One region of the Rothia sp. 11254D007BW genome, then DNA from elsewhere that is predicted to be linked to it. Evidence: riboswitches for the same ligand, from Rfam matches in the RefSeq annotation. Region 1 holds a riboswitch; the other holds the start of a gene.
The links. Region 1 has a riboswitch for S-adenosylmethionine ahead of ACEE43_RS07245 (LLM class flavin-dependent oxidoreductase). Riboswitches for the same ligand answer to the same signal wherever they lie in the genome.
Positions count from the first base shown of each region.

Region 2: another riboswitch for S-adenosylmethionine. It lies ahead of ACEE43_RS06480 (methionine ABC transporter ATP-binding protein); the one in region 1 lies ahead of ACEE43_RS07245 (LLM class flavin-dependent oxidoreductase).

Region 1 covers NZ_JBPWPK010000001.1:1,617,011-1,622,156, reverse strand. Annotated here, with positions in the region: gene ACEE43_RS07265 (DUF559 domain-containing protein) at 1-246, opposite strand, end outside; gene ACEE43_RS07260 (ABC transporter permease) at 483-1,340, opposite strand; gene ACEE43_RS07255 (aliphatic sulfonate ABC transporter substrate-binding protein) at 1,343-2,383, opposite strand; gene ACEE43_RS07250 (ABC transporter ATP-binding protein) at 2,392-3,198, opposite strand; SAM riboswitch class I at 3,204-3,298, opposite strand; SAM riboswitch class IV at 3,500-3,600, shown strand; gene ACEE43_RS07245 (LLM class flavin-dependent oxidoreductase) at 3,710-5,146, shown strand, end outside.
Region 2 covers NZ_JBPWPK010000001.1:1,439,439-1,444,584, forward strand. Annotated here, with positions in the region: gene ACEE43_RS06465 (MetQ/NlpA family ABC transporter substrate-binding protein) at 1-617, opposite strand, end outside; gene ACEE43_RS06470 (LLM class flavin-dependent oxidoreductase) at 681-2,057, opposite strand; gene ACEE43_RS06475 (methionine ABC transporter permease) at 2,090-2,752, opposite strand; gene ACEE43_RS06480 (methionine ABC transporter ATP-binding protein) at 2,745-3,557, opposite strand; SAM riboswitch class I at 3,651-3,741, opposite strand; gene ACEE43_RS06485 (TetR/AcrR family transcriptional regulator) at 3,899-4,447, opposite strand; gene ACEE43_RS06490 (substrate-binding domain-containing protein) at 4,678-5,146, shown strand, end outside.

The DNA.
Region 1 (5,146 bases):
GAGCACGAAGTCTGATCTGGTTTTGAGAAACCCTACGTGTTGGGCGATGCAGCGGGCGCGGGCGTCCCAGCTGTTCCAGGTGGAGGTCTTGATGTAGGCTCCGTGGCAGATGCGACGAAGGGTTCCGCCCTGACACGCCCTGGTGATGCTTGAGGACGACTTCCCGAGATGGCGCAGCTCCGCAGAGGTTTTTACTTCGGTAAAGAATTGTTCCATGCCATGAATGTCTCCGATAGTTTCGTCCATGACAAGGGGTTATATATAAATTGTGGATAACTCGGGGTGTTTTGTGTGGGTTTATACCTCTATGCGTTTGTATGACGCTTGAAGGGCTGTTTTCCACAGGGGAGCTTCACCAGTGCTGTAGGTAGCCAAAAGCTTCATCTGCGTGTTCAAAGAACATGCAGATGAAGCTTTCGGTTACATTCACGGATGGTCGCGCCCTCGCCCCCTCAACCCGGCGCGTCCGCCCACCTCGTCTTCTAGTTGCTGGGGAACCGGGCCTTGACCCACCGTTCGAACACACCCAGCAGGGCGTCGGTGATCTTACCCAGGATAGCGAGTAGCACGATGGCCAGGAGCAGGCGGTCGGTGCGGCCGTTGTTCTGGGAGTCGGTGAGCAGGAAGCCCAGCCCCATCGAAGCACCGAGCAGCTCGGCGGCGACCAGGAAGAGCCATGCCTGCGCCAGGGCCAGCCTCAGACCCGAGACCACAGCGGGCAGAACGGCAGGTAGCTGCACGGTGGTAAAGAGGTTGATGCCGCGGACGCCGAAGGTGCGGGCCGCTTCAACCAGCTTGGGGTCTACGTGGGCTAGGGCCGCCGAGACGGTGGTGTAGACGGGGAAGAAGGCGCCGATAGCGATGAGGGTGACCTTGGAGTTCTCGCCGATGCCGATCCAGAGCAGCAGCAGCGGCACCCAGGCCAGCGACGGTACAGCGCGTAGGGCGCCGATGGTTGGGGCGGCGAGCACCTGGGCCCAGCGGGAGAGCCCTACCCAGGCTCCGAGCACCAGCCCGAGGATAGCCCCGATGCTGAAGCCCAGAACCACGCGCTGGGTTGAGATAGCAACGTGCAGGCCGAGCTGCCCGCGTCCTGCCAAATCAAGGGCAGCGGCAACCACCTTCGAAGGGGCAGGGAGCTGCACCGCGCTAAAGACTCCGGCGGTGCTCAGGTACTGCCAGAGCGCCAGCAGAACCAGGGGAAGCAGGGCGCCGAGCCAGGGTGCCCAGCGGCGGGTGAGCAGGGGGCGGCGGGGTACCTTCGCGGACGCCGGTGTTTCGGTGCGCGCCAGACGGCGGCGGGTTGCCGGTTGGGTGGTGAGATCAGAGGTAACTGACATGATTACTCAGCCACCAGGGTTGAAATGCGGGCGGGGTCGGCCTTCTGGGCAAAGGTATCGTTGACGATGCTGCCCAGGGCGGTGTCTACTTCGTCTTGTGAGGCAACGTCGCCGGATTCAACCAGGTAGGGGCCGACCTTCTCCAGCACGGCGAGCTGCTTGTCGCCGGGTACGTTATCGATATCGAGGTAGGTGCGGTCCCAGACGACCTGGGCGGTTTCAAGCTCAATTCCGGAGCCGTCCGCCAGAATCTGCACGGCCTCTTCTTCGTTGGCGAGTGCCCAGTCGCGGGCGTATTCGTAGACGTCAACGATGGTCTGGGCGGCTTCGGGGTCGCTCTCGATGAAGTCCTCGGTGGCGTTCAGGAAGCCGTAGGTGTTGAAGTCGACGTTGCGGTAGAAGAGGGTGTTGCCGTCCTCAATTTCGGCGCTGGCCATGATGGGGTCAAGGCCGCTCCAGGCGTCTACGGTGCCCTGGTTGAGGGCGGTGCGGCCGTCTGCGTGCTGTAGCTGCTCGATGGTGACCTCATCGGGTGACACACCTGCTTCTTCAAGAGCTTGGAGCAGGAAGAAGTAGGGGTCGGTGCCCTTGGTGACGGCTACCTTTTTACCGGCCAGGTCTTTCACCGATGAGATACCGGTATCGGTGCGGGTCACCAGAGCTGACCACTCGGGCTGGGAGTAGAGGTCAATCACCTGAATGGGGGAGCCGTTAGAGCGAGCCAGCAGGGCAGCTGAGCCCGCGGTGGAACCCACGTCAATCGCACCGGAGCGCAGGGCCTCATTGGCCTTGTTTGAACCGGCTGACTGAACCCACTCGACGTCCTTACCCTGCTCTTGTAGGGCGGTCTCAAGCCAGCCCTTTTCCTTGATAATCAGGGAGAGCGGGTTGTAGGTGGCGTAGTCGATGGTGACGGTGGCGTCGCCCGCTGCTGCAGAAGTATCGGCGGTAGAAGCGTTTTCTCCTGCCAGGCACCCGGTCAGTAGTAGGGTGCCGGTTGCGAGCAGGGCAGAAGTGGTGGTGAGACGAGAAATGAGTGACATGTATGTTCCTAGTGTTCTTCGACGCCGAGTTCGGCCAAAAGTTCTTTACGCAGGGTGGCAAGCGCCGGGTTACCGCGGTCGCGGGGGCGGTGGTCGGGCACATCGACGATACGGGCGATGGTCGCCGGTGCGGACGGCTCGGGCTTGCCCAGCACGATGACCCGGTCAGAGAGGTAGAGGGCTTCTTCTACATCGTGGGTGACCAGCAGAATAGTCGCCGGGTCCTGGGCGTGAATATCGAGCAGGAGGTCCTGCATGTTGATGCGGGTCAGGGCGTCCAGAGCGCCAAAGGGCTCATCCAAGAGTAGGACACCGGGGTTCCGCGCCAGCGCCCGGGCCAGGGAAGCGCGCTGGGCCATGCCACCGGAAATCTCGCGGGGGCGGTGCTGGGCATAGTCTGCCAGCCCCACGAGGTCTAGAAGCCGGGCAACCTGCTCGCGGGCGGCGTCCTTGGGTGTTCCCTTGGGCAACCCCAGGGCAACATTCTTCTCAACGGTTCGCCAGGGCAGCAGGCGGGGTTCCTGGAAGCCAATTGCCACGCGGGAGTCCAGGCCGCGTACCGGGCTGCCATCGATGGTGACGGTACCGGCGGTCGCTGCGCCCAGGCCCGCGGCAGCCCGTAAGAGGGTAGATTTGCCGCAACCGGAGGAGCCAATAATCGAGATAATCTCACCGGGGTAGGCGGTGAAGGAGACGTTTTCCAGGACGGTGCGGGTCTCGCCGCGCTCGCCGATGAAGGTTTTGCCGACGGCCTTGAAGTCAATGTCGCAGGCGGTGAGGGTGGTGGGGGTGCGTTCTAGCGTGGGTGCGCTCATGCTTTTCTCCATCGTCTCTTGGCGTTAGCACCGACCCCTGTAATGCGGGAGGTTGCTGCGACGTCGTTGAGCCAAGTCTCTCGGTCGCTCTGGATGGTTGACGCTCTCAACGCTAGGGGCCGGTGCCGCGGCCGGGCAAGAGTATGACGCGGTATTTCGCCTGGTTACGAGTGTGACGCAGTGGGTGAAACTGACCGGAACTCGCAGGTGAGCGTAACACTGCTCAACACGTGCCACAATGTGAAACGTAGCCTCAGATGCTTGCCTCTTGGCGGGCTGCGAGGGCTACACTAAATCTCAAGATCAAGAGTCCCAACGCGAAGCTCTGGCTAGTTGGGCGGCAACCCTCTCCCGTAGCGGGGTGCCCCAGATGAGGATCAGGCAGTAATGCAAGTACGGCGCAACCAGGCGCCACCTTCGCGAAGGCTCGGCGCCTTTTACTTTTGGGTAAGGACGCCGGTGGCAGCACGGGCGCGAGGGGCCAAGCACCACCTGTGAAAGGGCCCGGTTCATGACCGAGAAGAAGCGCATCGTCGTCAACGCCTTCGATATGACCACCACTAGCCACCAGAGCTTTGGCCTGTGGCGTCACCCCCGCAACCGTGCGGATGAGTACAACACCATCAAGTACTGGACCGACCTGGCTAAGGTCTGCGAGAAGGGTCTGTTCGACGCTGTCTTTATCGCTGACGTGGTGGGTGTCTACGATGTCTACAAGGATTCAGTAGCTCCCGTGCTGAAGGACGGCGCCCAGGTTCCTGTGGGTGACCCCTTCCTGCAGATTTCTGCTATGGCCGCTGTCACCGAGCACCTGGGCTTTGGCGTGACCGCCGCTGTGACCTACAACCAGCCCTACACTCTGGCCCGTTCCTACTCCACCCTGGATCACCTGACCGGCGGCCGTGTGGGCTTCAACGTGGTGACCTCTTACCTGCAGTCTGCTGCTGAGAACCAGGGTCTGCCCGGGCAGATTGAGCACGATGAGCGCTACGAGATTGCCGAAGAGTTCCTCGATGTCTGTTACAAGCTCTGGGAGGGCTCCTGGGAGGACGGCTCGGTACCCCGCGACCGCGAAAACGGTATCTTCGCTGACCCCTCGAAGGTGCACCCCATCCTGCACAAGGGCAAGTACTTCCAGGTTCCCGGCATCGCCCTGAGTGAACCTTCCCCCCAGCGCACCCCCGTGATTTTCCAGGCCGGTGCTTCGTCTCGCGGCCAGGCTTTCTCGGGCCAGCACGCCGAGGCTATCTTTATCACCGCCCTGCGTCCCCACCTGACCAAGGTTCTGACCGAGCGTATCCGTTCTGAGGCTGAAAAGGCCGGCCGCAAGCGCGATGACGTCAAGATCCTGGCTATGCTCTCCGTTGTTGTGGACGAGACTGACGAGAAGGCCCAGGCCAAGTACGCCGAGTACCTCAAGTACCAGAATGTTGAGGCTTCCCAGGGCATTATTGGCGGCTGGAGCGGCCTGGACCTGGATCAGTTCGATGAGGATGAGGCCCTCAAGTACGTTGAGACCGAGTCTATCCAGTCCTTCCTGACCCCCTTCACCCTGCAGGATAAGGAGAAGGAGTGGACCCGCAAGGACATCGCCGAGCACTGCGCTACCGGCGGTATGGGTGCGGTTCTGGTGGGCTCCCCCCAGACCGTTGCCGATGAGCTGGAGAAGTGGATTGACGAGGGCGGCCTGGATGGCATCAACCTGGCCTACCATGTTTCCCCCGGCTCCTTTGAGGACTTCGTTGAGTTCGTCGTCCCCGAGCTGCAGAAGCGCGGCCGCTACCGCACCGCCTATGAGGGTTCCACCCTGCGTGAGAGCCTCTTCGGTGAGGGCAACAAGTATGTGGACGAGCGCCACCCGGCTGCCAAGTACCGCGGCGCCTACGCGGGCAAGCCCTCTGCTGCTGACACCCCGGCTCGTGACTTCCTCAAGCTAGCGATTGAGAAC
Region 2 (5,146 bases), 180 kb from region 1:
ACATCTTCGTAGGTCTGTGAGAGAGACTGCTGATCAACTTCAACAAATTCCAGGTTACGAGGGTTCTCGATGATATCCCGCTGGGATAGATGAATTACAGACTTCCCCTCGGTCAGAGTAAGCAGCCCTGCCTGTTCCAAAAGCTTAAGTCCTCGTCCGTTGTTCGAGGTGTCTACAGGTAGGGCAATCTTAGCTCCATCAGGCAGCTCATCGAGCGAAGCGTAGTGGGCGCTCCACAGGCCGGCGGGTGAGGTGTATTCGTAAAAAAGCGGGATATTATCTAGCCCTTTATCTTCGTTGAACTGTTCCAGGTAAGCCACATGCTGGAAGTAGTTGACGTCGTATTTACCCTGGGCAACTTCAAGGTTGGGCTGCACTATATCGGTCACGAAAGTGGGCTTAAGCTCCCAGCCCTGTTCTGCCAGAATTTCTTTAGCAATGTTGACCGGCTCCTGGTAGGGCGCTGATTCGGTAGCGACGATAGTAATGGTTTTATCGGTTGAGTTGCTGGCGCTCTGGGCTCCGCAAGCTGAGAGTCCCAGCGCGGTGGCGAGCCCGAGACCCGAGCCCAGTAAAGCCTGGCGGCGGGTCAGTGAGATTTGAGATGTGGTTGTCATGGTGAAGTCTCCTGTAGGTATAACGGTGTGGTTACTAGTGATGACGTACAAATAATCGTTGGTTTAGATGCTTGGAGCGAGGAAGGATTTGCCGTAGTGGTTCTCTGCTAGATACGGGTCGCCGGTAAGTTTTTGGCGCAGAGGGCCGGGGGCATAATCGCTTTGAGCCAGACCGCGCTCACGCAGAATGGGAAGAACCTGATCAATAAAGTCGGTGTAGGAGCCCGGTAGCAGGGAATTGATGATATTGATACCGTCTACCCCTGCGTCTGCCCACTCTTCAAGCCTGTCGGCAATCTGTTCCGGACTACCTACGATGTGCTGGGATTCAGCCCGATAGCGGGCTAAGTCTGCAAGGGTAGGGTTGCCGCCGGGTACCGAATCGGCAATTGCTTCAAGCAGTCCGACGGAGCCCTCAGTACGGATCTCACCCAGCGGTGTGTCTAGGGGAACTCCACCGAAATCGACCCCTAAACTACCTCCGATGTGGGCAATGATTGCCTCAAGATCCAGGTATTCTTTCTCCTGCTCATAAATTCGGTGAGCTTCTTCCTCAGTAGAGCCCACGGTAAAGGACAGACCAGCAAAGAGTTTGATGTCCTCCCGCTTCCGTCCTACTTCAGCAGCTGCCGTCTCTAACCGGCTTGAAACCTTAGCAGCGTGAGCCGGGTTAGGGGCAAAAATGAAGGTAGCCTCAGCATGGCGGGCAGCGAAGCGAGTACCTCGAGGGGAGCTGCCTGCTTGGAAAAGGAAAGGAGTGCGCTGCGGGCTAGGAGCTACTAGATGAGGTCCATCGACAGAGTATCGCTTGCCTCTGTGATTAATAGGCTTCACTCCAGTTGGGTCAGCAAAAATCCCAGATTCTTTATCTAGTTTCAGGGCGTTGTCCGACCAAGACCCTTCCCACAGCTTATACACCACATCTAGGTATTCTTCAGCTTCGTCATAGCGGCTATCGTGTTCAGGGATTGTTTCTGCCCCAAAGTTACGGTGGGCATTTTCGAGGGCACTGGTAACGATATTCCAGGCTACTCGGCCCCCACTCAGATGATCCAGCGTCGAGAGCTGGCGCGCGAAGGTGAAGGGGTGGGCCTGAATGGTGGATGAGGTTATAGCAAGACCCAGGTGCTCCGTAGTAGCAGCGAGCGCAGACGCTAGAACGAGCGGATCGTTTGACGGTATCTGCAGTCCCTTTTGGATCAGTGCGTCGCTATTGCCGCCGTAATCGCCGTAGACGCCTACAACGTCGGCCAAGAAGAGGGCATCGAACTTTGCTGTTTCGAGCTGGCGGGCTAAATCTTGCCATAGAGCAAGTTCGTTGAATCGGTGCTGTTCGGCTTCGGGGTGTCGCCAAAGACCGCCTCTGATGTGGCTTCCAGTATTCATAACGAAAGCACTCAAGAGCAGGCGTTTACGGTTGGGGGTGTGTGTTTTTGACATAGGTGTCCCCTTGGACTGTGAAAAATTTGTTTTTAGCGCTTGTCGAGGGCTCGAGATAGGCGAGAACCGCTGAACTGTACGAGAGAGACGAGGGCAATCATGAGCAGGATGGCGACAATCATGAGCGGTGTTTCGTAGCGGTAGTAGCCGTAGCGAATCGCGAAGTCGCCGATGCCTCCCCCGCCTACCAGGCCTGCCATAGCTGAGTATGAGATAAAGCTGACGGTCATAATGGTGATTGATGTGACCAGGGCAGGGCGGGCGTCTACAAGGAGGACGTCGGTAATGATGTGTCGAGCTTTTGCGCCCATGGCAAGAGCTGCTTCAACGGTTCCATCGCCTAGCTGGGTGAGATTCTGTTCGACAAAGCGGGCAAAGTAGGGAATAGCGTTGATGGTAAGAGGTACACAGACTGCGGCGGTACCGAGGCTGGTGCCTACCAGTAGACGGGTGAACGGGATGATTGCAATAAGAAGAATGAGGAAAGGGAAGGACCTCACGATGTTGACGGCTGTGTCAAGAACCTTGTGGAGAATGGGCTTGTGATGCAGTCCCTTGGGACCAATGAGGTAGAGCAAGATTCCCAGAGGGGTTCCGAAGAGGACTGCCAGGGGAATAGCCACCAACAACATAATGAGTGTTTGCCCCAGGGCTAACCAGATTTCGGGCGAAACTTCGATAATTCGCTCAAACATGGGTTAGCTCCTGTAGAAGGGCGTTCGCTGGGGGCGCGGGTGAGGTCGGGTCTGTAAGCACGATGTCGTCATTTTGTAGCAGTCGCCCGATTTCACTGGTGGGGGTGAAGGCTGGATCTAGAAGACGGGAAAGGTCAAAGCGTTCTACCAGCTGACCATTTTCAAGTACAGCCACGTTATGGGCTAGAGCCCTGATGACGTTCATTTCGTGGGTGACAATTACGGTGGTTATGCCCAACTCAGCATTAATCGTGCGTAGGTACTGGAGGATAGAGGTTGTGGTGCGCGGGTCAACGGCGCTCGTAGGCTCGTCGCAGAGGAGGACGCTTGGCTTTGTTGCTAGTGCTCTGGCAATAGCAACGCGTTGCTTCTGGCCGCCTGATAACTGACCTGGATACGCGTCAGCCTTATCGGCTAAATCAACGATGTTGAGAGCTTCCAGTGCCCGCACTCGCCGTTCTCGCGGTGGGATACCTGCGAACTTAAGAGAGAGCTCTACGTTTTTCACGGCGGTGAGGTTAGCGACCAGGTTGAAATGCTGAAAAATCATACCGATGTTGTGGCGGGTCTGGCGTAGTTGTGAGGCCGATAGATCGGTGAGATTTTGACCGTTGACCGTTACAGTGCCGCTGGTGGGGCGTTCAAGTAGGTTGATGGTGCGTAGCAGGGTAGATTTACCCGCGCCAGAGAACCCCACGATGCCCTGAATAGACCCGGGGGCTATCTCAAGGTTGACGCGGTCAACGGCTCGAACCGTTTCAGGCCCGCGGGTATATTCGACGCTGATATCCCGTAATGAAATCATGTGTCTCCTTGCAATGACTTAGTGCAGTATTGCGAGGGGATCCCGCCTCACTGAATAGCATCAGGGGTGGGTGTATTTCAGAGAGAAACGGAGAACCCATCGGTTCTGGCGGTAGCACCGTGCCCGGTGGGGCTGGTTGCTGCGACGTCTTCGAGCCAGATCTCTCGGTCGCTCTTGATGGTGATGTTGCTAGCCTATGGGTTAGGCGAAAGCTGTACCAACTTTTTAACCTTGTGCGACCTAATATGTCCTGTCTTACTTTTTATGACGCCTTATGCAACGACAAAGACAAACGGACGCCGGTGAGCAGCTCACCGGCGTCCGCGCAGGAAAAAGGGAGGCTAGGCCTGCCGCAAAATGGTGCGGGCAAATTCGAAGTAGCTTTCGGCGTCAAAGTCGCGCACGGTACTGGCCTGCACCACAAAGCCGGTCAGCACAGACAGGACCGCCGAGCCCAGCATCTGTAACCAGGTTTCTAGCTCCGAGGGGGAAAAATCTAGTTCTGTCGCAGCCCAGGCCCGGTAGCTCGCCACCACGCGGGAACGCAAGAGGCCCAGCTGTTCATCAACAACCTCAGCGACCTCAGGTACCGTTACGGCCTCTCCCCAGGTAATCGCCAAAAACCGAGTCAGCTGCTCATCAGCCTGCAGGGTCACCAGACAGCGTTCCACAAACTCCCAGGGCAGCTCATCGCTACGCACCTCAAACTGAGAGAGATCTACCCGGGCAGCCGCAGCCATAATCTCTGTTTTCCCCGAGAAATGGTTATAAATCGCCCCTGCAGATAAGCCCGAGGCAGCAATCACCTCGCTCATCGACGCCTGCTGATACCCCTTCTGCATAAACACAGCGCGGGCAGCCGCAACAAGCTCGGCACGACGGGAACGCATATACTCTTCACTGACTTTCGGCACCCTCCCATTTTAAAGCACAGCAGCCCACCACCACCGTCCTATAAACCCCGTCACCAACACCCCTTTCTTGCTACACTAAAGGGCGAACCAGCGGCGCTACCCAGCAGTAGTTAGCCGCGCATGCGAGTGCCTCATCAGTCGCACCTGCTGAGGGACCCCCGCTCGCACACCCCACCGCACAGCATTAGGGAAGAGGCACCCACCCCATGGTGAACACCGCCAAATCGCGCCGTCAAGAGCGTATTGAGAAGCAGAAGAAGAATAGCCGCAAGTGGATTGCAACCGGCGCTGCAGCCGTCATTTTGCTCTGCGGCGGCGCTATCGCCTACACCAACATCACCTCTGATAGGGAACAGTCAACGACCAGCGGCCAGACCGTTCCGGCTGCCTGCTCAACCACCCAGGCCGTCACCGTGGCTACCACCGAACCTATGGCAGCAGCGCTGAAGGCTATGCCCGTGGACGAGGACACCTGCATCACCCTCGACATCACCACCAATAAGACCGCCAGCGATGTACTCACCGAGTCAACCAGCGGCACAGCAACCACCAACCTCTGGATTCCTGACTCCACCACCCGCGCTGAGCTGGCCATGAGCGAAGCCAACACCGGCCTAACTCCCCTTGCTGAGTCTCTTGCCCAGACCCCCGGCGTCATCGTGTCAGAAGATAACA